One region of the Pseudonocardia sp. HH130630-07 genome, then DNA from elsewhere that is predicted to be linked to it. Evidence: riboswitches for the same ligand, from Rfam matches in the RefSeq annotation. Region 1 holds a riboswitch; each other region holds the start of a gene.
What was found. A riboswitch is a leader RNA that binds a small molecule or an ion and turns the genes downstream of it on or off. The one in region 1 is predicted to bind cobalamin.
Positions count from the first base shown of each region.

Region 2: linked by a shared signal. The riboswitch ahead of metE (5-methyltetrahydropteroyltriglutamate--homocysteine S-methyltransferase) and the one ahead of AFB00_RS22485 (hypothetical protein) in region 1 are both predicted to bind cobalamin.
Region 3: linked by a shared signal. The riboswitch ahead of AFB00_RS13785 (ribonucleoside-diphosphate reductase subunit alpha) and the one ahead of AFB00_RS22485 (hypothetical protein) in region 1 are both predicted to bind cobalamin.

Region 1 is NZ_CP013854.1:4,734,267-4,743,557, reverse strand. It holds gene AFB00_RS22505 (IS5 family transposase) at 1-172, shown strand, start outside; gene AFB00_RS22500 (hypothetical protein) at 164-556, opposite strand; gene AFB00_RS22495 (4'-phosphopantetheinyl transferase family protein) at 637-1,344, shown strand; gene AFB00_RS22490 (DNA polymerase IV) at 1,341-2,873, shown strand; gene AFB00_RS22485 (hypothetical protein) at 2,891-3,277, opposite strand; cobalamin riboswitch at 3,318-3,486, opposite strand; gene cobA (uroporphyrinogen-III C-methyltransferase) at 3,508-4,752, opposite strand; gene AFB00_RS22475 (cobalamin biosynthesis protein) at 4,901-5,350, opposite strand; gene AFB00_RS22470 (cobyrinate a,c-diamide synthase) at 5,347-6,837, opposite strand; gene cobO (cob(I)yrinic acid a,c-diamide adenosyltransferase) at 6,834-7,448, opposite strand; gene AFB00_RS22460 (putative cobaltochelatase) at 7,462-9,291, opposite strand, start outside.
Region 2 is NZ_CP013854.1:2,808,981-2,818,271, reverse strand. It holds gene AFB00_RS13720 (ABC transporter permease) at 1-554, opposite strand, end outside; gene AFB00_RS13715 (ABC transporter permease) at 551-1,498, opposite strand; gene AFB00_RS13710 (ABC transporter substrate-binding protein) at 1,495-3,012, opposite strand; gene metE (5-methyltetrahydropteroyltriglutamate--homocysteine S-methyltransferase) at 3,683-5,986, opposite strand; cobalamin riboswitch at 6,177-6,315, opposite strand; gene mdo (NDMA-dependent methanol dehydrogenase) at 6,597-7,889, shown strand; gene AFB00_RS13695 (AAA family ATPase) at 8,022-9,257, shown strand; gene AFB00_RS13690 (VWA domain-containing protein) at 9,269-9,291, shown strand, end outside.
Region 3 is NZ_CP013854.1:2,837,868-2,847,158, reverse strand. It holds gene AFB00_RS13810 (ABC transporter permease) at 1-703, shown strand, start outside; gene AFB00_RS13805 (ABC transporter permease) at 687-1,550, shown strand; gene AFB00_RS13800 (ABC transporter ATP-binding protein) at 1,547-2,437, shown strand; gene AFB00_RS13795 (oligopeptide/dipeptide ABC transporter ATP-binding protein) at 2,440-3,396, shown strand; gene AFB00_RS13790 (ATP-binding protein) at 3,422-5,239, shown strand; cobalamin riboswitch at 5,371-5,583, shown strand; gene AFB00_RS13785 (ribonucleoside-diphosphate reductase subunit alpha) at 5,711-8,737, shown strand; gene AFB00_RS13780 (ribonucleotide-diphosphate reductase subunit beta) at 8,734-9,291, shown strand, end outside.

The DNA of each region.
Region 1 (9,291 bases):
GACCCTGGCCTGGGTCACCGCACACCGCCGCCTGGCCCGCGACTACGAACGCCACCCCGCAGTGTCCGAGGCCATGATCCGCTGGGCGGCGATCAACACCATCACCCGCCGCATCGCCCGTGGCGAACCCGCCCGACGCCAGCAGAAGTACGTAGTCACACCCTCAACATGATCTTCTCAAACACTCTCTCAGGGCCAGCTCCCCCCGTTCGACGCCGTCGGCCAGCAGCATCCCGGTGAACACCTTGACGATCGATCCGGGCTCGTAGGCGGCGTCCGGCCCGGGGACGGGACCCTCGTCGCCGAGGGTGGCGACGCTGACGTTCCCGTCCCGCACCCGGGCCGCGGTGACCGCACCGAACCCGCGCGGATCGCCGACGGCCCGTTCGAGGTCCGCGGCCAGCTCCGGGTCACCCCCGGTCCCGGTGGCCCGGGGCCCGTGCGGGCCGGCGACGAGCCCCACGAGCAGCCCGACGACCAGCGCACCGAGCACCACCAGTGCCCCGGAGCGGCGGGCTCGGGGCACGGACGTCGGGGGCGGTGCGGTCTCGACCATGCGGCAACGATACGAAATTCCGGAATAACAAACAAGTGCTACCGACCGGCCCACCGGCCCGGCGTGCGAGGCTGGACGCCGTGACCGTCACCGTGTGGTGGGCCGCTCCGGTGGAGCCGGCGTCCCGACCCGATCTCGTCGCCCTCCTCGACGCCCACGAGCGCGAGCGGATGTCCGCCCTGCGCCGGGCCGAGGACCGGGCCCGGTACCTCGCCGCGCACGCCCTGACCCGGCTGGTCCTCGCCGCCGGTCTCGACGCCGACCCCGCCGCGCTGGAGCTGGACCGCACCTGCCGCTGCGGGCAGCAGCACGGCAAGCCCCGGCTCGCCGGGCGGCCGGACGCACCCGGGTTCTCCCTGACCCACTCCGGCGCGCTGGTCGGGGTCGCGGTCGGGCCGGGACCGGTCGGGATCGACGTCGAGCAGCAGCGCTCGCTGGGTGACCTCGCCGGCCTGGCCCGGCACGCGCTGTCGCCGGTCGAACGGGCGGCGGGGCCGGTCGAGGCGAACGGTTTCCTCGTCACCTGGACGCGCAAGGAGGCGCTGGTCAAGGCCACCGGGGAGGGCCTGTCCAGCCCGATGGACGCGATCACGCTGACCGCTCCGGACGGCCCGGCCGGGATCCTCGACTGGCCGGACTCCGGCGGGCCGTGGTGGGTCGCCGACGTCGCCACGCCGTGGCCCGACCATCCCGGCGCCGTCGCGGGTGCCGGTCCGGCGGCGCCCCCGATCGTCGTCGCGGACGGCGACGCGGTCCTGTCGGTGGTCCGGGGCACCATGGGGGCATGACGTCCGACCGCCCGGCCCGCTGGGTGCTGCACCTCGACATGGATGCGTTCTTCGCCGCCGTCGAGCAGCTCACCCGGCCGACGCTGGCGCGGCGTCCGGTGCTGGTCGGCGGGGCGGGGCCGCGCGGGGTCGTCGCCGGGGCCAGCTACCAGGCACGGGTGTTCGGGGCACGGTCGGCGATGCCGATGGGGCAGGCCCGGCGGCGGTGCCCGCACGCGACGGTGCTCCCGCCCCGGTTCCCGCTCTACAAGGCGATCTCCGACGAGGTCATGGGCGTCCTCGGGGAGTTCTCGCCGGTGCTGGAACCGGTGTCGGTCGACGAGGCGTTCCTGGAGCCGCCGGTACTGGCCGGTGCCCCGCCGGCGCGGGTGGAGGAGTTCGGCACGGCGCTGCGGGCCGCCGTGCGGGAGCGGACCGGGCTCCCGGCGTCGGTCGGGGCCGGGTCCGGCAAGCAGATCGCGAAGATCGCCTCGGAGCTGGCGAAGCCGGACGGGCTGCGGGTGGTGGCGCACGCCGAGCAGTCCGCGGTGCTCGGGCCGCTGCCGGTGCGGTCGTTGTGGGGCATCGGGCCGGTCTCCGGCGAGTCGCTGCGCAAGATCGGGATCGAGACCGTCGGCCAGCTCGCGGCGATGGACTCCCGCGAGGTGGCCGGGGTCCTCGGGTCCGCGATGGGGACCGAGCTGCACCGGCTGGCCCGCGGGATCGACGACCGGCCGGTCGCTCCCCGCGGCGCCGCCAAGCAGATCTCCGCCGAGACCACCTTCGACACCGACCTGACGGCGATGACCGCGGTGCACGACGCCGTCGAGGCGATCTGCGTCGCGGTGCACCGGCGGCTGGTCGCGGACGGGCGGGCCGCCCGGACGGTGACGGTGAAGGCCCGGACCGGCGACTTCACGACCCACACCCGGTCGGAGACGACCCCGTTCCCGAGCCGCGAGCTGTCCACGCTGACCGCGGTCGCGCGCCGGCTGGCCGACGGGGCCGTCGGCGAGGGCGGGATCCGGCTGCTCGGGGTGTCGGTGTCCGGCTTCGGCGACGAGCCGCCGCTGGCGTTGTTCGACGCGGTGCCGTCCGCGCAGGGCTGGCGGGCGGCACCGGCCGGTGCGCAGCGGGACGGACCGCCCGGCGGCGCGGAGCACGAGGTACCGGGTGGCAGCACGACGGTCACCGAGCGCGCCGCCGGGCCCGCACCGGCCGGCGCCTCCGCGGGGGAGGAGACCAGCGCGCCGGGAGCGGTGGCGGTGGTGGCGGAATCCCCGGCCGGCGCCCCGGCGGAGGATGCACCGGCCACCGGCCGGCCCCTGCGTCCGGACCGCGCACCGGACCCGGACCGGCCCTGGGCCGCGGGGGACGACGTCCGGCACCCCGAGCACGGCCACGGCTGGGTGCAGGGCGCCGGGCACGGGCGGGTCACGGTCCGGTTCGAGACCGCGCTGACCGGGCCGGGGCGCACCCGCACGCTCCCGGCCGGGGACCCGTCGCTCGTCCGCGCCGACCCGGTGCACAGCTGGCGTCCGCCCGCCTGATCCGCGGGTCCGCGGCGTCAGGTGATCAGCGGGCTCCGGTACGGCGGGGCGACCCGGGTCCCCGCCGGGATCCGGACGTCGAGGTCCGGGTGGCAGCGGGCGAGGCCGTCCAGCACCGCGACCAGGGCGACGTCGGCCCCGGGGTCCCCGGCCACCAGCAGCACCGCGGCACCCGCCGGGCCCTGCTCCGCCCACGCCGTGACCCGGGCGACGGCGTCGCGCGGGGTCACCCGCTCGACCCGCCACGCCTCGGCGTAGAACAGGGCGACCGACTCGGGCCCGGACGGGAACGTGAAGACGGTGTCCGCCTCGGCGATCAGGGCCTCGACCGGGCCGTCGGTGCCGGGACCGCCGGCCGGACCGGTACCGAGCACGACCAGGGCCGGGCGCACGTCCTCGCTCATCGCATGTCCTCCTCGAGAGGGTCCTCGCCCTCACACGGTGGGATCTCCTGCGACGACGGCCAGTCTCCTGGCTCCCGGATCGACGCGCGTCCCGGCCTTCCCGCCCCGGGTGGGGCCGTGACCGTGGGTGGGGACGCACTCCCCGATGACAGTGGCGGGACCGCGCCGGACTCGCACCGGCTTCCTGCACCGTCGTCGGGTGCGAGCCCATCACGCGCCTCGGGGGACGGTCAACCGTGACCGTTCTGCGTCACTCCGCCCCCGACCGGTGCCTCGAGGCCCGCGACCGGCCCGACGACGACGATGGCCGGCGGGCTGACCTCCGCCTCCGCCGCGACCTTCTCGACGGTCTCCAGGGTGGCGCGCACGGTCCGCTGGATCCGGGTGGTGCCGTCCTGCACGATCAGCACCGGGGTGTCCGGTGCCCGGCCGTGGGTCACGAGCGCGTCGGCGAAACGGCCGATCCGCTCCACGGCCATCATCAGCACGATCGTGCCGGTCATCCGGCCGAGCGCGGTCCAGTCGGTGAGGCTGCGCGGGTCGTCCGGCGCGACGTGCCCGGAGACGACGACGATCTCGTGCGCCACCCCACGGTGGGTGACCGGCGTCCCGGCGACCGCTGGCGCGGCGAACGCACTGGTCACCCCGGGTACGACGGTCACCGGCACGCCGGCCGCCGCGCACGCCTGGACCTCCTCGAACCCGCGCCCGTAGACGAACGGGTCCCCGCCCTTGAGCCGGACGACGAACCGCCCGGCCCTGGCGTGCTCCACCAGCAGCTCGTTGATCTTCTCCTGGGCCATGGCCCGGCCGTAGGGGATCTTCGAGGCGTCGATCACCTCGACCTCGGGCGACAGCTCGTCCATCAGCTCGCGCGGGCCGAGCCGGTCGGCGACGACGACGTGGGCGCGGGACAGCAGCCGCCGGCCGCGGACCGTGATCAGCTCCGGGTCGCCGGGCCCGCCACCGACCAGCGCGACGCCGGCCGGGAGGATCTCCGCGTCGGCGTCGACCACGCCGGACTGCAACGCCTCGACCAGCGCCGTGCGCACGGCCGCCGACCGGCGGTGCGCGCCCCGGGCCAGCACACCCACGGTGAGCCCGTCGTGCACGCCGGTCGCCGGGGTCACGGCGGTGCCGCGGTCGCCGTCGTCGGCCCGGACGCAGAACACCCGGCGGCGCTCGGCGTCGGCGACGACGGCGGCGTTCACCGCCGGGTCGTCGGTCGCCGCGATGGCGTACCAGGCGCCGTCGAGGTCGCCGTCGGCGTAGGCGCGGGCGGTCCAGGCGATCTCGCGCGCCGTCGCCATCCCCTCGACGGCCGGGGTGACCTGCGGGGACACGACCTCGACCAGGGCGCCGGCGGCCAGCAGGCGGGCGGTCCGCCGCTGGGCGACCTGTCCCCCGCCGACGACGACGACCCGCCGCCCGGACAGGTCGAGTCCGACCAGGTACTGCTCGTGCTGCGCGCTCAACGGCGTTCCTCTCCCGGGTGTCCGCGCCCGGCCGTGGGTTCCGCGCCGGCGCCCGGTTCCGGCCCGGAGGCGGGGTGCCCCGGCGGCGACGATCGAGGATAACGACCTCGCCGCGGGTGTCCGCCGCAGCGAGTCCGATCCCACACGGTCAGGGAACGCCGTCGCGGCGGGCGACCGCGGCCGTCACCCCGGCCCCCGCCGTCTTGGGCACGACGAGCCGCGCACCGGGCCCCGCCGCGAGCAGGGCGGCGGCCTCGGCGACCCCGGCCGTCCCGACGGCGGCCGCGACCCGCCCGCTCGGGTGCGGCACCGCGACCGCGGCGAGCTCGGCGACGGTGAACCCGTACGGCACCCGCGGCGCGACGGCCGCCAGCAGGCCGGGCTCGGCCGAGCGCCGGTCCAGCGTCGCGACCTGCGCGAGCGCCAGGTCCAGCCCGTGCTCGGCCGCCACCCGGTCGAGCAGCGCCCGGACCGCGGCCGCCGGGCACCCGGGCCGGGCCCCGATCCCGAGGACGAGCCCCTCCGGCGCTCCCGTGATCACGATCGACGGAGCGGAGCCGACGTCGTACGGCGGTCGCGCTCCATCGATCGTGATCACCGCCTCTCCGCTCCGGCGGCGCACGCCGCGACGAACCGGGCCACCGCGCCGGGGACCCCCGCCGGATGGGTGTGCAGGAACGAGGCGTGCACGCCGCCCGTGATGTGCCCCTCCGGCGGATCGCCCCGCCAGCCCCAGGCCGGGGCCGCCCCGGCCCGCGGGGTGACCGCGCAGCGGTGGAACTCGTGCGCCCCGGCCCGGGCCCCGGCGGGCAGCAGCGTGGACGCGGACACGGCAACGGCGTCGCGGTAGCCCAGTGTCAGCCGCGGCGTCATCGCGGCGGAGGCGTCGAGGACCCCGCACATCGGCGTCCCGTCGAGGTCGCGGCACAGGTAGAGCAGGCCGCCGCACTCGGCGTGCACCGGCGCGCCGGAGGCCGCGAGCCGGGCCACCTCCGCCCGGAGCACGGCGTTGGCGCCGAGGTCGCCGACGTGCTCCTCGGGGAACCCGCCGGGCAGGACCAGCCCCGCGGTCCGCTGCGGCAGGTGCGGGTCGCGCAGCGGATCGACGGCGACGACCTCCGCCCCGGCCGCGGTGAGCAGCTCGGCGTGCTCGGCGTACCCGAACCCGAACGCCGGCCCCCCGGCGAGCGCGACGACCGGCCGCGCTCCCCCGGCGGACACCGGCCCGGCGGCAGGCCCGGCGGCACAGTGCCCGTCGGCGGCGAGCCCGGCGGCACCGGGCCCGTGAGCGCCGGGCCCGTCAGCACGGTGCCCGTCAGCACCGTGCACAGCGGCACCGTGCCCGGCCGGCTCGTACGTGGCGGCGATCTCCGCCGCCGGGTCCCACACGGGGCCGTCCGGCAGCGGGCGGGCCAGTGCCGTCACCGCGTCGAGATCGACGTGCTCGGCTACGAGTCCGGCCATCGCGTCCACCGCGGCGGTCGCGGCGGCCCCGTGCTCGGCCGCGGTGACCAGGCCGAGGTGCCGCGACGGCACGGCCAGCTCGGCCCGTCGCGGGACCGCTCCCAGCACCGGCAGCCCGACCTCCTCCGCCGCGGCGCGGCACACCTCGGTGTGCCGGTCGGAGCCGACCCGGTTCAGGATCACGCCCGCGACCTGCACCGACGGGTCGAACGAGCGGAACCCGTGCAGCAGGGCGGCGAGCGAGCGGGACTGCCCGCGCACGTCCACCACCAGCACGACCGGGGCACCCAGCTCGGCCGCGACCTGGGCGGTGGAGCCGGCGCCGTCGGCGATCCGGCCGTCGAACAGACCCATCACGCCCTCGACGACGGCGATGTCGGTACCGCGGGCCCCGTGCCGGGCCAGCGGCGCGATCCGGGCGCCGCCCTGCAGCACGACGTCGAGGTTGCGCCCCGGCCGGCCGGCGGCGAGCGTGTGGTAGCCGGGGTCGATGTAGTCCGGGCCGATCTTGAACGGCGCGACCCGGGTGCCGCGGCGGTGCAGCGCCGCCATCATCCCGGTGGCGACGGTGGTCTTCCCGCTGCCCGACGACGGCGCGGCGACCACCACCGCCCGGGTCACCACTCGATCCCCCGCTGCCCCTTCTGTCCGGCGTCCATCGGGTGCTTGACCTTCGTCGTCTCCATCACCAGGTCCGCGGCGTCGACGAGCTCCGGCGGCGCGTCCCGGCCGGTGATGATCACGTGCTGGTGCCCCGGCCGGTCCGCGAGCACCTCGACGACCTCGGCGACGTCGATCCAGCCCCACTTCAGCGGGTAGGTGAACTCGTCGAGCACGTAGAGGTCGTGCGCGGCGCCGGCGATCCGGCGGCGGATCTCGGCCCAGCCCTCGGCGGCGTCGGCGGCGTGGTCGGTCTCGGTGCCGGCACGGCGCGACCAGGACCAGCCGGAGCCCATCTTGTGCCACTCGACCGGACCGCCCTGCCCGGTCTCCTCGTGCACCCGGCCGAGCGCGCGGAACGCCTCCTCCTCGCCGACCTTCCACTTCGCCGACTTCACGAACTGGAAGACCCCGATCGACCAGCCCTGGTTCCAGCCGCGCAGTGCGGTGCCGAACGCGGCGGTGGACTTGCCCTTCATGACGCCGGTGTGCACCACCAGCAGCGGGCGGTTGCGGCGCTGGCGGGTGGTGAGCCCGTCGTCGGGTGTGCTGGTGACCTGTCCCTGCGGCACGGTGCCCCTCCTCTCAGGCGGCCCGGTCGGCGCGGGCCGTACGGGCGCTGCGGACGATGTCGCGCACGCCCTCGGCGGTCAGCTCGTCGAGCCGGACGACCTCGCCGCCGGCCGCGGCGGCGAGCGGGGTCGCCAGCCCGAGCCGGACGTGACCGCTCTCGCAGTCGACGACGACGCAGTGCACCCCGTCGGCGGCGAGCAGCCCGGCGGCGCGGCGCGCGTCGGCGACCGGGTCGCCGCCGGGCCGGGCGGGCACCGTGGCCCGGCCGTCGGTCAGCAGGACGAGCAGCGGGCGGCGGCGCGGGTCCCGGCGGCGCTCCGCGGCGAGCACGGCACGGGCCTTCAGCAGGCCGCCGGCCAGCGGGGTCCGGCCGCCGGTCCGCAGCGTCGCCAGGCGCTGCTGCGCGGCCGGCACCGACGACGTCGGGGGCAACGCCAGCTCGGCGGTCCCGGCTCGGAACGTGACCAGCCCGACCTTGTCCCGGCGCTGGTAGGCGTCCCGCAGCAGGCCGAGGACCGCGCCGGACACCGCCGTCATCCGCTTGCGGGCGGCCATCGACCCGGACGCGTCGACGACGAACAGCACGAGGTTCCCCTCGCGGCCCTCCCGCTGCGCGCGGCGCAGGTCGTCGCGGTGCACGAGCAGGCCGGGGCCGCTGCGGCCGCGGGCGGCCTGGTGCGGGGCGGCGGCGAGCACCGTCGCGGGCAGGTGCAGGTCCGCGGCACGGGCCGGGCCGGAGCCGGTCGCGCGGACGACACGGCCGGCGTCGGTGCGGGCCCGGGAGCGCCGCCCCGGCGCCCCGGCGCCCAGGCCGGGGACGGTGAACTTCCGCGCCATGGCCCGGTGCAGGCGGGCCGTGTCGCCGAGCACGACGGCACGTCCCTCCCCGTCGCCACCGGCCTGCGGACCGTCCGGACGGTCGGCGGGCGCGTCCTGCCCGCCGGTGTCGGCGGAACCGGCGCCGCCGTCCGGGCCGCCCGGGCGATCCTCCGGAACGGGTGGCGCGGAGCCGGGGGCGCCGTCCGCGGGGCCGGGACCGGGTCCGTCGGGGCCCGCATCGTCCGGCCCCTGGTCCTCGGGGCCCGGCTCGCCGGGGCCGGGCTCGTCCGGGCCCGGGTCCTCGGGGGGCGGATCGTCGTCGGGATCGAGGTGGTCCTCGGCGTCGCGCAGCGCCTGGTCGAGCTCCGCCTCGTCGAGGCCCGGCTCGTCGAACGGGTCGCGGCGGCGCCGGTGCGGCAGCGCCAGCCGGGCCGCGACCCGGACGTCCTCGGCGACCACCGCGTCCCGGCCCTCCCAGGCCGCGTGCGCCGCCGCGGCCCGGGTGATGACCAGGTCGGCACGCATGCCGTCGACGTCGAACCGGGCGCAGACGAACGCGATCCGCTGCAGTTCGGCGTCCGGGACCCGCACCGCGCCGACCCGCTCGCGGGCCGCGCGCAGCCGCGCCGCCGTCCCGGTCTCCGCGTCGGCGAAGCGGGCGGTGAACCCGACCGGGTCGTCCTCGAACGCGATCCGCCGCCGGGTCACCTCGACCCGGGTGCCCACGTCGCGGCTGGCCCGGACCTCGACGGTCAGCCCGAACCGGTCGAGCAGCTGCGGGCGCAGCTCGCCCTCCTCCGGGTTCATGGTGCCGACCAGCAGGAACCGTGCGGCGTGCGACACCGAGACGCCGTCGCGCTCGACGTGCGCGCGGCCCATCGCCGCCGCGTCGAGCAGCAGGTCCACGAGATGGTCGTGGAGCAGGTTGACCTCGTCGACGTAGAGCACACCGCGGTGGGCGTCGGCGAGCAGTCCCGGCTGGTAGGCGCGGCGGCCCTCGGACAGTGCCCGCTCCAGGTCCAG
Region 2 (9,291 bases), 1.9 Mb from region 1:
GTCACGTAGTCCCGCTCCCGCTCGGCGAGCGCGAGCAGGTGGGTCTGCCGGGCGAACGGCGTCCAGGCGATCGCGGTGACCGCCACCAGCAGCGACGCCCCGCCCGGGCCCAGCGTCACGGCCGCGACGAGCCCGAACAGGACGACCGGGATCGCCGCGAGCACGTCGACGACCCGCATCAGCACCCGTCCGAACGCGCCGGTGGCCGCAGCGAGCGCGCCCACCGCGATCCCGGCCGCCGCGGTGAGCGCGACGGCGAGCAGGCTCAGCCCGACCGTCACTCGCCCGCCGTGCAGGGTGCGCGCCAGCAGGTCCCGGCCGAGCTGGTCGGTCCCTAGCGGGTGCGCCGGTGACGGGCCCGCGAGCAGGGCCGCGAAGTCCGCCCGGTCCGGGTCCGGGAGCAGCCACGGCCCGGCGACGACGACGGCCACCACGACCACCACCACCACGAGCACCGCCCCGGTCCCGCGCGACCGGCCCCACCGGCCGGGCGCGCCACCGGTCCGGCCGCGACGCCCGTCGACCGGGCCGCACGGCGGACCCGGGCGGCTCACCGCGCGCCCCGGGCCGACCGCTGCACCGGGTCCAGCGCCGTCGCCACGATCTCGACCAGCACACCGGCCAGCACCGCCACCGTGACCACCAGCAGCGTCCCGGCCTGGATCACCGGCAGGTCCTGTGCCGGGACGGCCTGTTGCAGCAACCGGCCGAGCCCCGGGACGGCGAACACCACCTCCACCACCACCGATCCGCCGAGCAGCCCGGCGACGAGCAGCCCGGCCAGCGCCGTCACCGACGTCGTCGCCAGGCGGACCCCGTGCCGCCACAGCACGGCGTGCTCGCCCAGCCCCTTCGCCCGGGCGGCCCGCACGTGCGGGCGGGCCAGCACCGTGACCGTCTCCGCCCGTACGAGCTGCGCGACGAGCGCCCCCGGGTAGGCGGCCAGGGTCAGCACCGGCAGCACCAGGTGCTCCGGCCCGCCCCAGCCCAGCGCCGGCAGGGCGCCGAGGCCGACCGCGAACAGCAGCACCAGCCACGGCGCGAGGACGAACTCCGGCACCGCCACCCCGGCGACCGTCCCGGCCCCGAGCACCCGGTCCAGCGGGCCGCCCGGGCGCCGGGCCGCGTACGCCCCGGCGGGCACCCCGACCGCGGCGGCGACGACCAGCGCGAGCACCGTGAGCAGCCCGGACACCGTCGCCGCGGTCCCCACCTGGGCCAGCACCGGGACCCCGGAGACGTAGCCGTTGCCCAGGTCGCCCCGCAGCACGGCGGCGAGCCAGCGCAGGTACTGCTCGACCGGCGAGGCGTCCAGCCCGAACGACGCCCGGATCCGCTCCTCGACGGCCGGGTCCGGGACCGCGTCCGCACTGCGCGCCCGCAGCACCGCCCGCGCCGGGTCGACCCCCGCGAGCCGGGGCAGCGCGAACACCAGCACCGACGCCGCGAGCAGGACCGGCGGGACGACGAGCAGCCGGCGGAGCAGCAGCCCGGTCATCCCGTCGGCGTGAGCTGCGGCAGCACCGGCCGCACCTGCAGCGGGTCCGGGACGAACCCGGTCGCCCCGCGCAGCACCGCGGTGTTCACCGGGTGCACCAGCATCACGCCGACGGCGTCCGCGGTCAGCATCCCGGCCGCCTGCCGGAACAGCTCCTGGCGCTGCACCGGGTCGGCCGTGCCGTTCAGCCGGTCGACGAGCGCGTCGTAGGCGGGGTCGCAGTAGCGGTCGATCGCGTAGCTGCCGTCGCAGGTGTAGTCCGAGGTCAGGGTGCTCGCGGCGTCCGGGAAGTCGGAGAGGTAGCTGCGGGAGTTGAGGAACATGTCGTAGTCCCCGGCCAGCACCTGTGGTTCCTGCGCCTCGTAGTTGCCGACGGTGATCTCGGCCCGGATCCCGGCCTCGGCCAGCATCGCCTGCACGGCGGTCGCGAGCGTGGGCAGCTCGGGGCGGTTCGGGAAGGTCCACAGTCGCACGGTCAGCGGGTCGTCCGGTCCGTGGCTGGCCTCGGCGAGCAGCCGCCGTGCCGTCGTGACGTCGGCCGCCGGTGGCGGGGCCGTCGCGCCCCACGGGACCGCGGCGCCGAACAGGTCGGCCGCGGGCGCGGCGCCGCCGCCCAGCACCTGCCCGGCCAGCACCGGCCGGTCGATCGCGGCGGTCACCGCGCGCCGCACCCGGACGTCGTCGAACGGCGGGCGGGACTGGTTGAGCTGCAACGGCACCGTGCGGGCGTTCGGGTACTCGACGACCTCGGCGCCCGCCGACCGGACCTGGTCCAGCTGGGCCTGCGGGATCCCCTCGGCGAACTGGACGTCACCGGCCTGCACGGCGAGCGCCCTGGCCTGCGGGTCCTCCACGTACCGGACGGTGATCCGGGCCGCGCCCGCCCGGTCGCCCCAGTAGGCGTCGTTGCGGACGAGCTGCGCCGACTCGGCGCCGTCGACCTCGGTCAGCACGAACGGCCCGGTCCCGCTGCGCAGGTACCCGGGTGCCCCGCCACCGGCGTAGGCGGCCGGCGCGAGGATGCCGAGGTTGCCGCTGGACATCCGCAGCGGCAGCACCGGATCGGGCTCGGCGGTGGTGATGCGGACGGCGTCCGGCCCGTCGACGGCGATCGCGAAGCCGGTGCCCCGGACCGCCCGCGGCGGGGCCTCGACCCCCGCGACGTAGCGCAGCGCGGTGACGACGGCCTCCGGGGTCAGCGGCGTCCCGTCGTGGAACACGACACCCTGCCGGAGCGTGAACCGCCACGCGTCGCCCTGCTGCTCCCAGGACGTCGCGAGCAGCGGGGCCGGCCGCGCCCCGTCGTCCACCGTGGTCAGGGTCTCGGCGACGCCGAGCGACTGCAGCCGGGCCCCGTCGTCGGCGTCGAAGGCGTAGTCGGCGCGGGGCGGGAACTGCAGGGCCACCGTCAGCTCGCCGCCCGGTGCGGGCGCAGCACCGCCGCACCCGGCGAGGAGCAGCACCGCGGTCGTCAGTGCGGCGAGCGTGAGCCGGCCACGTCGTCGAACGATCACGACAAACTGGTACATCTGAACGTCTCTTCAGACAACCCGAGGTGAGCAACGACGCCGCTCCGTGACCCGGGGGCAGGCGCCGAGATGCACGTCGGCGAGCGGCAGCCCCCCGCGAGCCCCACAGGCACAGATCCCGGCGAGGACGATGCGGGCACCCGCGGCGGCCGCACCCCTGCCACGGAACCGCTGCCGACCGGCGCCGGGCACACCCCGCGCCGGCAGGTCCGCGTTCCGCGGAACGCACGGACAGGGCCTCCGGCACACACCGCGGACCGTGCAGGCACGGGCTCCGGCGGACACCGGGCGGCGCCGCCCCACCGACGGGCGCCGGTCCGCAGCACCCGCACGGCCGCCGCCCACCGCGTTCCGCGGAACGCACCGACGCGGCCGTACTGCGTTCCGCGGAACGCGCCACGGCGCCCGCAGCACGTTCCGCGGACCCCGGTTCAGCCTGCACCACGTTCCGCGGAACGCGCCGATCCGGACCGCGCGGCGTTCCGCGGAACGCGCCGACCCGAGCTGTACCGCGTTCCGCCGAACGTACGGTTCGGGCTGAACCGCGTTCCGCGGAACGTCGCGGGCGGGCGGCGCACCCGTCCGACCTCGGCATACCCCCACGACGCCGGACCCGACGGCCGGAAGGACCCGGCGTCGCGGGAGCGCACCGGCCTCAGCCGGTGGTTCGTGCCTCGCCGGAGCGGACCCGGCGGGCCGCCTCGACGAGGTTCGTCAGCGCGGCGACGGTCTCCGGCTCCCCGCGGGTCTTCAGCCCGCAGTCCGGGTTCGCCCACAGCCGCTCGGAGCCGATGTGCCGCAGCGCCGCGGTGAGCTGGTCGGTCAGCTCGTCGGCGTCCGGGACCTCCGGCGAGTGGACGTCGTAGACGCCCGGACCCAGCCCGCGCGGGACGCCCGGGCCGAGGTCGCCGAGCACCTCCATCCGGGAACGGGCCGCCTCGACCGTGGTGACGTCGGCGTCCAGCCCGTCGATCGCGCCCACGACCTCACCGAACTCGGAGTAGCAGAGGTGGGTGTGGATCTGGGTGGCGTCGGCCACCCCGCCGACGGCGGTCCGGAACGAGTCCACCGCCCAGTCCAGGTACGCCGGCCGGTCCCGCTCGTGCAGCGGCAGCAACTCGCGCAGCGCCGGCTCGTCCACCTGGATGATCCGGATCCCGGCGGCCTCGAGGTCGCCGACCTCGTCGCGCAGGGCCAGGCCGACCTGCCGCGCGGTGTCGCCCAGCGGCTGGTCGTCGCGGACGAACGACCAGGCCAGGATGGTGACCGGCCCGGTCAGCATGCCCTTGACGTACCGGTCCGACAGCGACTGCGCGTACGTCGCCCAGCCCAGCGTGATCGGCCGGGGCCGGGACACGTCGGAGTGCAGGATCGGCGGCCGCACGCAGCGTGAACCGTAGGACTGCACCCAGCCGAGCTCGGTGGTCGCGAAGCCGTCCAGGTTCTCGGCGAAGTACTGGACCATGTCGTTGCGCTCCGGCTCGCCGTGCACCAGCACGTCGAGGCCGATCCGTTCCTGCAGCCGGACCACGCGCTCGATCTCCGCGCGCATCCGGGCGGCGTACTCGTCGTCGGTGATGCCGCCGGACCGGTGGGCGGCCCGGTCCCGGCGGATCTGGCCGGTCTGCGGGAAGGAGCCGATCGTCGTCGTCGGGACCTCGGGCAGGTCGAGCGCCTCGCGCTGGATCGTGGCCCGGACGTCGCCCGCGGCACGCCGGTAGTGGTCGGCACCCAGGGCGGCGAGCCGCTCGCGGACCTGCTCGTCGCGCCGCGACGCCAGCGCGACCCGTTCCCTGGTCGCCGCCGCCGCGTCGAACGCGGTGGCGACGGCCGTGCGCCCCTCGTGCAGGGCCCGGCCGAGCAGCACGACCTCGGCGACCTTCTGCTCGGCGAACGCCAGCATGTCGACGACGTCGGCGGGCAGCGAGGTCTCCGCCGCCAGGTCGTAGGGCACGTGCAGCAGCGAACACGACGTCGAGATCTCGACCCGGCCCGCGACCCCGCTCAGCCGGGTCGCCTTCGCCAGCGCGGCGTCGAGATCGGTCCGCCAGACGTTGCGCCCGTCGACCACGCCCGCCAGCACCCGCTTGCGGCCCAGCCCCTCGACCGAGTCGATGCCGTCGAGGTCCGCGGCACCCGCGACGAGGTCCAGCGCCAGTCCCTCGACGGCGGTCGACGCCAGCGCCGGCAGCGCCGCCCCCAGCTCGCCGAAGTAGGACGCGACCAGCAGCTTCGGCCGCCGCGGCGCCGACGCGAGCCGGTCGTAGGCCTTGCGCAGCGCCGCGATCTCGTCGCTGCTGCGATCGGCGGCGAAGGCCGGCTCGTCGAGCTGCACCCACTCCGCGCCGGCCTCGGCCAGCTCGGCGAGCAGGTCCCGGTAGACCTCGACCAGCGGCCCGAGCAGGTCCAGCGGCCGGAAGTCCGCCGGAGCGCCCTCGGCCGGCTTCGCGAGCAGCAGGAAGGTCACCGGCCCGACGAGCACCGGCCGGGTCAGGACGTCGTAGCGCAGCGCCTCCCGGAACTCCTCCAGCGCCTTGCGGCTGCCCGGGGCGAGCCTGGTCCCCGGCCCGACCTCCGGCACCAGGTAGTGGTAGTTGGTGTCGAACCACTTGGTCATCTCGCAGGCCGGGGCGCCGGCGCGGCCCCTGGCCATCGCGAACAGGCGCTCCAGCGGGTCGGTGACGCCGGCGAAGCGCTCCGGGACCGCGTTCACCGCGAGCGCGGTGTCGAGCACCTGGTCGTAGAACGAGAACGTGTTCCCCGGGACCTGGCCGAGGCCGGCGTCACGCAGGCCGGTCCAGGTGTCGCGGCGCAGACCCGCGGCGACCTCGTGCAGTGCGGACGCGTCACCGCGCCCGGCCCAGAAGGACTCGGTCGCCCGCTTGAGCTCCCGGTCCGGTCCGATCCGGGGGTATCCCAGAACGGTGCTTGCAGTGCCCGATTCGGACGTGTTCGGCACGGCCCTCTCTCCTCGCGAGCGCAGTGGGGGCGGACCCACGGGCACCGGGGAGGGCGACGGCACGCGCCGGGCACACCTGCGCCACCGGGTGCGGCGTCGCACCGGCGGGCACGGGAGAACCCGGTCGTCCGCTCGGTCCTCCCTCGGGACCACGGATCCGCGTGCGCCGGTCGGCGCACGCACCGGCGGCAGGTCTTCGGACTCGCGGGCCCGGACACTCGCGTGCCCACCTACTGGCCGTCGCTTCCCGGGATCGCTCCCAGTGCTCATGACGGCGGTCGTTCCCACTCACCGCTGCGGGGCAGTCCCGGATTCCCACCGGGTTCCCTCTTGCCTCGTGCCGGCCTCCCGGGGGAGGCCGCCACGAACCGTCGGCGGCACCGACCCTAGTTCAGCGCCGGGGCACCGGCCAGGGCGCGCACTGTTGCCGCCGGACGAGTGTTGCCATAGATTGGCAGCAGTCGTCGTCCGACCTGACCCTTCCCCCTCCGATCGGAGGGGGGTCCTGCCCCGCCTCCCGAGGGGTAACAGCGGTCACCTCTGTGCCCGGCGCCACAGGCGTCCTAGCGTTCGCAGGCAATCGATCCGACCGCCTGGCGAAAGGGCCGACATGCAGGTAGACGAACTGCTCAAGCCGTTCCCGATCAAGGAGTTCCACCCGTTCCCGCGGGCTCTCATGGGGCCCGGCTCGCACGAGATGATCGGGCCGGAAGCGCTGAAGCTGGGCTTCAAGAAGACGCTGGTCATGACCTCGGGTCTGCGCGGCACGGACATCGTGCACAAGATCGTCGAGTCGATGAAGTACCACGGGCTCGAGGTCGTGCTCTACGACAAGGTCGAGTCCAACCCCAAGGACTACAACTCGATGGACGCCGTCGCGTTGTACCAGCAGAACAAGTGCGACTCGTTCGTCTCCATCGGCGGCGGCTCCTCGCACGACGCCTGCAAGGGCGCCCGCGTCTCGGTCGCGCACGACGGCCGCAACGTCAACGAGTTCGAGGGCTTCAACAAGTCCGAGAACCCGGCCAACCCGCCGCACATCGCGGTCTCCACCACGGCGGGCACCGGCTCGGAGACCTCGTGGGCCTACGTCATCACCGACACCACGACCGACCCGGACAACCCGCACAAGTACGTCGCGTTCGACGACGCGTCGGTCACCACCCTCGCGATCGACGACCCGGTCCTCTACTACGACTGCCCGATCGACTACACCGCGCAGTGCGGGTTCGACGTGCTCGCGCACGCCTCCGAGCCCTACGTCTCGCGGCTGGACTTCCAGCCGTCGCTGGGCAATGCGCTGCACGCGATCAAGCTGACCTCGCAGAACCTGCGCAAGGCGGTCTGGAACGGCCAGGAGCTCTCCGGCCGCGAGGGCATGATGTACGCGCAGTACATCGCGGCCCAGGCGTTCAACTCCGGCGGCCTCGGGATCATCCACTCGATCAGCCACGCGGTGTCGGCGTTCTACGACACCCACCACGGCCTGAACAACGCGATCGCGCTGCCGCGGGTGTGGGCGTTCAACATGCCGGTCGTCTACGAGCGGTTCGCCGACATCGCCGAGGCGATGGGCATCGACACCCGCGGCATGACCAAGCCGGCCGCCGCCGACGCCGCGCTGGCCGCGTCCATCCGGCTGCTGCGCGACGTGGGCATCCCGGAGCGGTTCGCCGACGTCAAGCAGGACACCTACTCGAAGAACCGGCTCGGCCAGGGCCCGACGAAGTTCTACGAGGACAACGCGACGATCGTCGGGGACGCGGCCGACGTCGACCGGATCACCCATCACGTGCTGGGTGACGCCTGCACCCCGGGCAACCCCAAGGAGTGCACCTTCGAGACGGTCCGCCCGGTCGTCGAGCACTCCATCAACGGTGACCTGGACGACCTGCTCACCTGACCGTCCGGCCAGTCCGTCGAATCTCGCACCAGCGGGCCCATCCGTCGAAGGTGATACTCACCAGCGGGTGGGCCCGCCGGGTGCGTGGCCCGCTGCACCGTCGGCCGGTGCGGCCAGCGAAGGAGAGTCCGCGTGTCCGAGACCGCCGAGAACACGGCACCGTTCGAGTCCGTCGACCAGGTCGTCGAGACGCTGCGCGAGCAGGGCTACATCGCCGACACCCGGCTGGCGACCACCGTCTTCCTGCTGACCCGCCTCGACAAGCCGCTGCTGCTGGAGGGACCGGCGGGCGTCGGCAAGACCGAGCTGGCCAAGATGCTCGCGCTCGCCACCGGACGCCGGCTGCTGCGGCTGCAGTGCTACGAGGGCCAGGACGAGACCAAGGCCCTCTACGAGTGGGACTACGGCAAGCAGCTCATGTACACCCAGATCCTGCGCGAGAAGATCGGGCAGGTCGTCGCGGACGCACCGGACCTCGCGTCCGCGGTCGACCGCGTCGGGTCGCAGGAGAGCGTGTTCTTCTCCGAGCGCTTCCTCGCCCCACGCCCGCTGCTGGAGGCGATCCGCTCCGAGCAGCCGTGCGTGCTGCTGATCGACGAGGTCGACCGGGCCGACGAGGCGCTGGAGGCGGTGCTGCTGGAGACGCTGGGCGAGTACCAGATCTCGGTCCCCGAGGTCGGCACGTTCACCGCCAGGCACCGCCCGTACGTGCTGCTGACCTCGAACAACACCCGTGACCTCGCCGCGGCGCTGAAGCGCCGCTGCCTGCACCTGTTCCTCGACTACCCCTCGGCCCGGCGCGAGCTGGAGATCGTGCGCTCGAAGAAGACCGGATTGTCCGACCAGCTCGCCGAGGAGCTGGTCGGCGTCGTGCGCGGGCTGCGCGAGCTGGAGCTGCGCAAGGCCCCCTCGATCTCGGAGACGATCGACTGGGCCCGCACGCTGGCCGTGCTCGGCGTGGACGAGCTGAACGCCCAGGTGCTCTCCGACACCGTCTCGGTCGTCGTCAAGTACGACAAGGACGTCCGCAAGGCGCTGGACGCCATCGGGTCGCTCGTCGATCCGAACGCGGTGGTCGAGGAGCACGGCCACGGGCACGGACATGGGCACGGGCACGGGCACGGCCACGACGAGGACCACGAGCACGACGAGCCCGCCCCGGCACCCGCCCGGCCGGCCGCGGCCGGCTCCGGGGACGGGGTCGACGACGGGGACGTCGACGGCCGGGCCAAGCGGGCCGCCAAGGACGAACCGGGCCGGCACCCGATCTACGGCGGCGTCACCGCCGGCAGCAGCACCCGGCCCCGGAACGTGAGTCCCGGCCAGGGCAGCCGCTCGTTCGGCGGCTCCCGCCGGCGTCCGGTCTGAGCGGCGCCGACGTGGAAGCCAGCATCCACCGCTT
Region 3 (9,291 bases), 1.9 Mb from region 1:
CGGCGTCGACCTGCGCGGGCGGGAGATCTCCGAGGCCGTCGCCGCCGCCTGGCCGGTGACCGTGCAGCTGGGCCTGACCACCTGGCTGATCACCGCCGTCGTCGGGGTGGGGCTGGGCGTGCTCACCGGGGTGCGGGCCGGGCGCGGCGTCGACTGGGCGGTGCTGACCGGCACCGTGCTCCTGGTCGGCGTCCCCTACTTCGTGCTCGCCTACGTGCTGCAGCTCGTGGTGGGGGTGCAGCTCGGCTGGCTGCCGGTCAGCGGGGTGCGGGCCGGGTGGCCGGCGTCCTACCTGCTGCCCGCGCTGTGCCTGGCCGCGGTGCACGTGCCCGAACTGGTCCGGGTGACCCGGTCCGGGGTGCTGGAGAACCGGGACGCCGAGTTCGTCGACACCGCGGTCGCGGCCGGCCTGCACCCGCGCCGGGTGCTGCTCGACCACGTCCTGCGCCCGGCGCTGGCCCCGGTGCTGTCGGTGCTCGGCGTGGGGCTGGGCTACCTGCTGTCCGGGGCGGTGCTGGTGGAGACGGTGTTCAACCTGCCGGGGCTCGGCGGGCTCGTCGCGACCGGCATCGAGGAGTCCGACGGGGCGCTGGTCGTCGCCGTCGGGACCCTGCTCGTGCTCGTGTTCCTGCTGACCACGCTGGCCGTCGACGTCGCGACGGCCCTGATCGACCCGAGGACCCGTCATGGCCGCACCAGCTGACCCGGCGGCGCGCGTCCGGCGGACGCGCGGGACCGTGCAGATCGCCGTGCCCGCGGCGCTCATCGCGCTGATCGTGCTGGTCGCGGTGTTCCCGGCCCCGTTCGCGGGCCTGTTCGGCGCCGGGGACGTGACCGACTGCGACCTGGCGCTGAGCCGGCAGGGGCCGTCGCCGGGGCACCCGTTCGGGCTCGACGTGCAGGGCTGTGACCTGTGGGCGCAGGTCGTCCACGGGACGCGGGCCTCGGTCTCGGTCGGCGTGCTGGTCACCCTGGGCTGCCTGCTGGTCGCCGCGGTGCTCGGGACGCTCGCCGCCTGGTACGGCGGCTGGGTCGACTCCGCGATCGGGCGGCTGATCGACGTCTTCCTCGGCTTCCCGCAGCTGGTGGGCCTGATCGTGGTGCTGACCGTCGTCCCGGTCCGGACGGTGCCGGTGCTGGCCGCGGTGCTGGTGCTGTTCACCTGGCCGCACCTGACCCGGGTGATGCGGGCCTCGGCGCTCGGCGTCGTCGGGAGCGGGTACGTGCGGGCCGCGGAGGGCATCGGGGCCGCCGGGCCCCGGGTGCTGCTGCGCCACGTGCTGCCGAACGCGGCCGGGCCGGTGCTCGCCGTGGCCGGCCTGACGATGGCCGCGGTGATCACGTCGGAGTCCGCGCTCACCTTCCTGGGGGTGGGGCTGCAGGCGCCGTCGATCTCCTGGGGGGTGCAGCTCGCCACCGCGCAGACCGCCTTCCGCAGCCACCCGCACCTGCTGGTCTTCCCGGCGGCCGCGCTGACCGTCACGGTGCTGGCCTTCGTCCTGCTCGGCGACGCCCTGCGCACCCGCCTGGACCCGCGGAGCCGGTCGTGAACGCGGGCTGGGGCCAGGCCGCCCCCGAACCGCCGTCGACGACCGGGGCCGCGCACGTCGGCGACCTGCGCATCGCGTTCCCCGGGCAGCCCCCGGTGGTCGACGGCGTCGGGCTCACCGTGCACTCCGGCCGGGTGACCGCGCTGATCGGGCAGAGCGGCTCGGGCAAGACCCTGACCGCGCGGGCGCTGGCCGGGCTGCTCCCGGCCGACGCGTCGGTCACCGGGCGGATCGAGCTGAACGGCCGGGTCCTGCTGAACTCCGAGGCCGGGCTGCGCTGGTACCCGCCCCGCTGGAACCGGGTCCGCGGGCGCGAGATCGGCATGGTCTTCCAGAACGCGCTGTCCGCGCTGAACCCGGTGCTGACGGTCGGGCGGCAGGTGGGCGACGTCGTCCGGCGGCACGATCCGGGCCTGCGCCGGCACGAGGTGCGCGAGCGCGCGATCGAGCTGCTGGCCCGGGCCGGGATGCCGGACCCGGTGCGCCGGGCCCGCAGCCATCCGCTGGAGCTGTCCGGCGGGATGCGGCAACGGGCGGTGATCGCGGTGGCGCTGGCCGCGCGGCCCCGGCTGCTGGTCGCCGACGAGCCGACGACGGCGCTGGACACCACGGTCGCCGCGCAGATCCTCGACCTGCTCGGCGAGCTGGGCACCGAGGGCACCGGCGGGTTGCTGCTGATCACCCACGACATCGGGGTGGTCGCCGACCGGGCCGACGACGTCGTCGTGCTCTACCAGGGCCGGGTGGTCGAGCGCGGCCCGGCGGAGCGGGTGCTCGACTCGCCGGAGCACCCCTACACCCGCGCCCTGCTGGCCGCGGTGCCGCGCCCGGAGCACCGCGGCGGTCCGCTGCCCACGCTCGCCGACTTCATCGGGGGTACCTCGTGACCGTGGTCCTGCAGGCACGTGGCCTCGTCCGCCGGTTCGACGTGGACACCGGCGGGCTGCGCCGGACGCCGCTGCTGGCCGTCGACGGCGTCGACCTCGATCTCGCGGCCGGGGAGACCCTGGGCATCGTCGGGGAGTCCGGATCGGGCAAGTCGACGCTGGCGACGATGCTGGCCGGGCTGCTCCGGCCGTCCTCGGGCACGGTGGCGGTGCACGGCAGGCGGCTCGACGGCCTGCGCGGGCGGGCGCTGCGGGCCGTGCGGCGCGAGGTCCAGCTCGTCGCGCAGGACCCGTTCGACGCCCTCGACCCGCGCCGCACCGCGGAGGACGCGGTCCGCGAGGCGCTGGACCTGCGCCCGGAACCGCCGCCGCGGGCCCAACGCCCGGCCCGGGTCCGCGAGCTGTTCGACCGGGTCGGGCTGGCCACCACGCTGACCGGGCGCCGCCCGCACGAGCTGTCCGGCGGCCAGCGCCAGCGGGTGGTGCTGGCCCGTGCGCTGGCGACCGGCGCGTCGGTGCTGGTGTGCGACGAGCCGGTGTCCGCGCTCGACGTGTCGGTCCAGGCCCAGGTGATCAACCTGCTCGGTGAGCTGCAGCGGGACCTGGGGGTGGCCTGCGTGTTCGTCTCGCACGACCTCGGCGTGGTCTCCCACGTCAGTGACCGGATCGCGGTGATGTACCTGGGACGGCTGGTGGAGACCGGCCCGCGCGACGCCGTCCACGACACCCCGGCGCACCCGTACACCGCCGCCCTGCTCGCCGCGGTGCCGGGCTCGGGCTCGGCCCGCGGGACCCGGTTGCCGGGGGAGCCGCCGAGCCCGCTGCAGCCGCCGTCGGGGTGCCCGTTCCACCCGCGGTGCGTGCACGCCAGGGAGCGCTGCGCCGACGACGTCCCGGTGCCGGTCGACGCCGTCGGGGCCGGTCCGCGGGGCGCGGCCTGCCACTTCCCGCTCGGCTGAGGGGATCGCGGACCGGCGAATAACTGTGCCACTACTCTGCCACTGGCGAAGTACTGTGGCACAGTTCGACGGGGACGAGGTCCGAAGGCGGCTCATGGACACACCGGCACTCCTGGAGCGGTTGCGGAAACTCGGCGTGGAACCGTCCGATGTCGAGGTCAAGGCCGCGAGTGGCGGGCTGCCGTCCTCCGTGACCGAGACGATCAGCGCCTTCGCGAACGGCGTCGGAGGAACACTCCTGCTGGGGATCGACGAGCGGGCGGGATTCGCCCCTACGGCGGACCTCGACGTGTCCGCGATCCGGGACGCGCTCGCCGCGGCGTGTGCCGACCGGATCGAGCCACCGTGCCGTGCCCCGATCGAGGTCGAGGAGGTCGAGGGCGCGCTCGTCGTCCGGTTGGACGTACCCGAACTGGACCCCGTCGAGAAGCCGTGTTTCGTCACCGCCCGCGGCGAATACGGCGGGTCGTTCATCCGTGGCGGTGACGGCGACCGTCGGCTCTCGCACTACGAGGTCACCCAGCTGCTGTCCAACCGCGGTCAACCCGTCCACGACCGGGACACGGTCGAGGGCGCGACGAGCACGGACCTCGACGACGAGCTCGTCAGGGCACTGCTGGCACGGATACAGCGACGATCACCGGCGTTCCGGACCGTCGACCGGGAACGTCTCCTGGTCCGGCTCGGTGTCCTGGCCCCCGACGCGCACGGTGAGCTCCGGCCGACGATCGCCGGCCTGCTGTGCCTGGGCGAGTACCCGCAGCAGTTCTTCCCCCAGCTGTTCGTCTCGTTCGTCGTGCTTCCCGGACGACGGATGGGAGAGGTGGCACCGGATGGTCGGCGCTTCCTCGACAACGCGACGATCACCGGCCCGTTCCCGACGATCGTCACCGACCTCGTGTCGGCCATGATCCGCAACATGCGTACCGGCGCGATCGTCACCGGCTTCGGCCGTGAGGACCGCTACGACTATCCGATCGCCGTCGTCCGGGAGCTGGTCGTCAACGCGCTCATGCACCGTGACTACAGCCCTGCTGCGCAGGGCAGCCAGATCCAGGTCGAGCTGTATCCCGACCGTCTCGTCGTGACCGGCCCAGGCGGGCTCTACGGTCCGATCACCGTCGCCGATCTCGGTTCCGAGGAGCATCCGTCGACGTCGAGGAATCGGACGCTCGCCGCATTGCTCGCCGACGTCGAGATCCCCGGCTCACGCGGCGAGACCCTGTGCGAGAACCGTGGCTCCGGCCTGCTCAGCGTCCTGGCCGAGCTGCGCCGCACCGGGATGAGCCCGCCGGACTTCGATGTACACCCGGGACGGGTGACGGTCACGGTGCCCCGGCACGCCCTGCTGGCCCCGGAGACGATCACGTGGATCGGTTCGCTCGGCCAGACCGGACTGGACGACACCCAGCGTCTCGCCCTGGCGATGATGCGCACCGCCGGGCGCGTGACCAACTCGATGCTCCGAGCCTGGGGGATCGACAGGCCGGCCGCCGGGCGTGCGCTCACCGATCTCGTCCACCGCGGCCTCGCCACGAGACACGGTGGTCGTCGCTATGCGAGCTACCACCTCGTCGACGAGGGCACGGAACAGTTGGCGCTGCAGCCACAGGTCGTCCCGGCGCACGACAGCAGCGGTGGAATCGAGGCGGAACTGGATGCGATCGTGCAGGCGATCCAGGCCGGGAACACCACCACCCGCGCGCTGACCGGACAGCTCGGGCTACCGCAGCGCACCGTCGCCCGCCGCCTGCGGACGCTCATCGACCGCGGACGCATCGAGCCGACCCGCCCTGTGCACAGCCGGAACCAGAGCTATCGCCTCCGGAGTTCACAGGGTTGAACCGCACCGCGCCCTCGTTCGAGTGAGGAGGGGGACGGCACCCGATGCCCCCACCAGCAGGTCTCACCGCGTGTGACGAACACCCCCACATTCGGCACACCTAGGGGGCGAGCACGTACCCTGGCCCAAGATGTAGTGTCCGCGTCGTTGGTGGTTCACCGGCCCGCACGGGCCGGTGAGGCAAGAGGGAACCCGGTGGGAAACCGGGACTGCCCCGCAGCGGTGAGTGGGAACGACCGCCGTCATGAGCACTGGGAGCGATCCCGGGAAGCGACGGCCAGTAGGTGGGCACGCGAGTGTCCGGGCCCGCGAGTCCGAAGACCTGCCACCGGCGCGTGCGCCGACGGTGCACGCAGCTCCAGGGCCTCGTGGGAGGGCGCTGAGGGTGCGCACCTCACGGACGTGTGTCCCGGTGCGGCCGTCTCCGCCGTTCCCGGCGGCCCTCGACGACCGCGACCCGCGAGGAGACCCGTGACCGCATCCACCGCTCCCCCCGTCTCCCCCGGCGGCTCCGCCGGCACCGCCGATCCGGCCGCCCTGCGGGTGATCCGGCGCGACGGCGGCGAGACCGCGTTCGACGCCTCGAAGATCTCGGTGGCCGCGACCAAGGCGTTCCTCGCCGTCGAGGGTGACTCCGGGGCGACGTCGTCGCGACTGCACCACCTGGTCGGCGAGCTGACCTCCCAGGTCGTCGCGGCGCTGGCGCGGCACCCGGTGCCGGCCGTGCACGTCGAGCAGATCCAGGACCAGGTCGAGCTGGCGCTGATGCGCGGCGGGCACCACAAGGTCGCCCGGTCCTATGTGCTCTACCGCGAGCAGCAGGCCAGGGCCCGGTCCGGCAGCGGTGGGGAAGCCGCTGCCGGCGACGGCCCGGTCGTGCACGTCACCCAGCCGGACGGCACCCGGGCCCCGCTGGACCGGCTCCGGGTCGAGACCGTGCTGGCCGAGGCCCTGCAGGGGATCGACGGTGACGTCGCGGCCGGGCCGGTGCTCGCCGAGCTGGACCGCACCGTCTACGACGGCATCACCGCCGACGAGCTGTCCCAGGCGCTGGTCATGGCCGCGCGCACGCTCGTCGAGCGGGAGCCGGACTACTCGCTCGTCGCGTCCCGGCTGCTGATGGACCGGCTGCGCACCGAGGCCGTCTCGCACCTGTCCGGCACCCGGCGGACCCCCGACGCGGCCGGCATGGCCGACGGCTACGCCGCCTACACCAGGGACTACCTGACGCACGCGATCGCGATCGGGCTGGTCGATCCCGAGCTGGCGACCTTCGACCTGGACCGGGTCACCGCGGCGCTGCGCCCGGAGCGCGACCTGCAGATCGGCTTCCTCGGGCTGCAGACGCTCTACGACCGGTACTTCCTGCACGAGCGCGGCACCCGGTTCGAGCTGCCGCAGGCGTTCTTCCTGCGGGTCGCGATGGGGCTGGCGGTCCGCGAGGTGGACCGCGAGGCCCGGGCGATCGAGTTCTACGAGCTGCTGTCGAGCTTCGACTTCATGGCCTCGACGCCGACGCTGTTCAACTCCGGCACCACCCGGCCGCAGCTGTCGTCGTGCTTCCTCACCACCGTCGACGACGACCTCGACTCGATCTTCGGCGGGTACCGCAACAACGCGCTGCTGGCGAAGTACTCCGGTGGGCTCGGCAACGACTGGACGCCGGTCCGCGGTCTCGGCGCGCACATCCGCGGCACCAACGGGGTCTCCCAGGGCGTCGTGCCGTTCCTCAAGATCGCCGGGGACACCGCGGTCGCGGTGAACCAGGGCGGCAAGCGCAAGGGCGCGGCGTGCGCCTACCTGGAGACCTGGCACGTCGACATCGAGGAGTTCCTCGACCTGCGCAAGAACACCGGTGACGACCGCCGGCGCACCCACGACATGAACACGGCGAACTGGGTGCCCGACGAGTTCCTGCGCCGGGTGCAGGCCGACGCCGACTGGACGCTGTTCTCCCCGGACGAGGTCCCCGACCTGCACGACCTCTACGGCAACGAGTTCGCCCAGCGGTACCGGGCCTACGAGGCGGCCGCCGGGCGCGGCGAGCTGCGGGTGCACCGCACGGTCCGGGCGGTCGACCTGTGGCGCCGGATGCTGACGATGCTGTTCGAGACCGGGCACCCGTGGATCACCTTCAAGGACCCGTGCAACCTGCGCAGCCCGCAGCAGCACGCGGGCGTCGTGCACTCGTCGAACCTGTGCACCGAGATCACCCTGAACACCCGGGCCGGCGGCGACGGCCGGGGCGAGGTCGCGGTCTGCAACCTCGGCTCGGTCAACCTCGCCGCGCACGTCACCCCGGACGGCCTCGACGCCGCGAAGCTGCGCCGCACGGTGAGCACGGCGGTCCGGATGCTGGACAACGTCGTGGACATCAACTTCTACACGATCCCCGAGGCCCGGCGGTCCAACCTGCGCCACCGCCCGGTCGGGCTGGGCATGATGGGCTTCTCCGACGCGCTGTTCGTCCAGCGCATCGCCCCGGCGAGCGAGGCGGCCGTCGAGTTCGCCGACCGCAGCGCCGAGCTGCTGAGCTACCACGCGATCGCGGCGTCGTCGGACCTGGCCGCCGAGCGCGGCCGCTACGCCAGCTACGACGGCTCGCTGTGGAGCCGCGGCATCCTGCCGATCGACTCGCTGGCCCTGCTCGCGCAGGCCCGCGAGGCCGGTGAGCTGGAGATCGACCGGTCCACCACGCTGGACTGGGACGCGCTGCGCGAGACGGTGCGGCGCCAGGGCATGCGCAACTCCAACGTGCTGGCCATCGCACCGACGGCGACGATCTCCAACATCTGCGGGGTCGCCCAGTCGATCGAGCCGATCCACCTGAACCTCTACGTGAAGTCGAACATGTCCGGCGACTTCACCGTCGTCAACCCGCACCTGGTCCGTGACCTCAAGGAACGCGGGCTGTGGGACGAGGTGATGGTGTCGGACCTGAAGTACTTCGACGGCTCGCTCGCCGAGATCGACCGGGTCCCCGACGACCTGAAGGAGCTGTACGCGACCGCGTTCGAGATCGAGCCGCGCTGGCTCGTCGCGGCGGCCTCGCGCCGGCAGAAGTGGCTCGACCAGGCCCAGTCGCTGAACCTCTACCTGGCGGGCCCGAGCGGCCGCAAGCTCGACGAGCTGTACCGGCTGGCCTGGCGCAGCGGCCTGAAGACCACCTACTACCTGCGGACCCGCGCGGCGACGTCGGTGGAGAAGTCCACCCTCAAGGGCACCGACGGCCAGCTCACCGGGGTGCCCAGCGGCTCCCCCGGCCCCTCGGCCGCGGCCACCGCCGGATCGGCGGCGGTCGCACCGTCCGTCACCGGTCCCGCAGCGGGGTCCCCGGCCGCGGTCGTCCCGGCGGGCGCGACGGTCCCCGCCACCACCCCGGAGAACGCGGATCCCGGCCGCGGAACCGGCTCCACCGCCGTCGACGGCACGGAGCTCGACCTGAACCCGGCGAACGCCTGCTCGATCGACGACCCCGACTGCGAGGCCTGCCAGTGACGACCACCGAGACCACCGAGAGCACCGACACCACCGGCCTCGGCGAGATCGAGCGCGGTGCCGCTCCGATCGACGCCGACGACAAGCGCATGATCAACGCGCGCGCCGACGTCAACCAGCTCCTCCCGCTGAAGTACACCTGGGCCTGGGAGAAGTACCTCGCCGGCTGCGCCAACCACTGGATGCCGACCGAGGTCGCCATGCAGGCCGACATCGCGCTGTGGCGCACCCCGGGCGGCCTGACCGACGACGAGCGGCTGATGCTGGTCCGCAACCTCGGCTTCTTCGCCACGGCGGAGTCGCTGGTCGCGAACAACATCGTGCTCGCCGTGTACCGGCACCTGACGAACCCGGAGTGCCGGCAGTACCTGCTGCGGCAGTCGTTCGAGGAGGCCGTGCACACGCACACCTTCCAGTACGTCTGCGAGTCGCTCGGCCTGGACGAGGGCGAGCTGTTCAACGCCTACCGCCAGGTCCCGTCGATCACCGACAAGGACACCTGGGCACTGCGCTACACCCGGGCGCTGTCCGACCCGGACTTCGTCACCGGCACC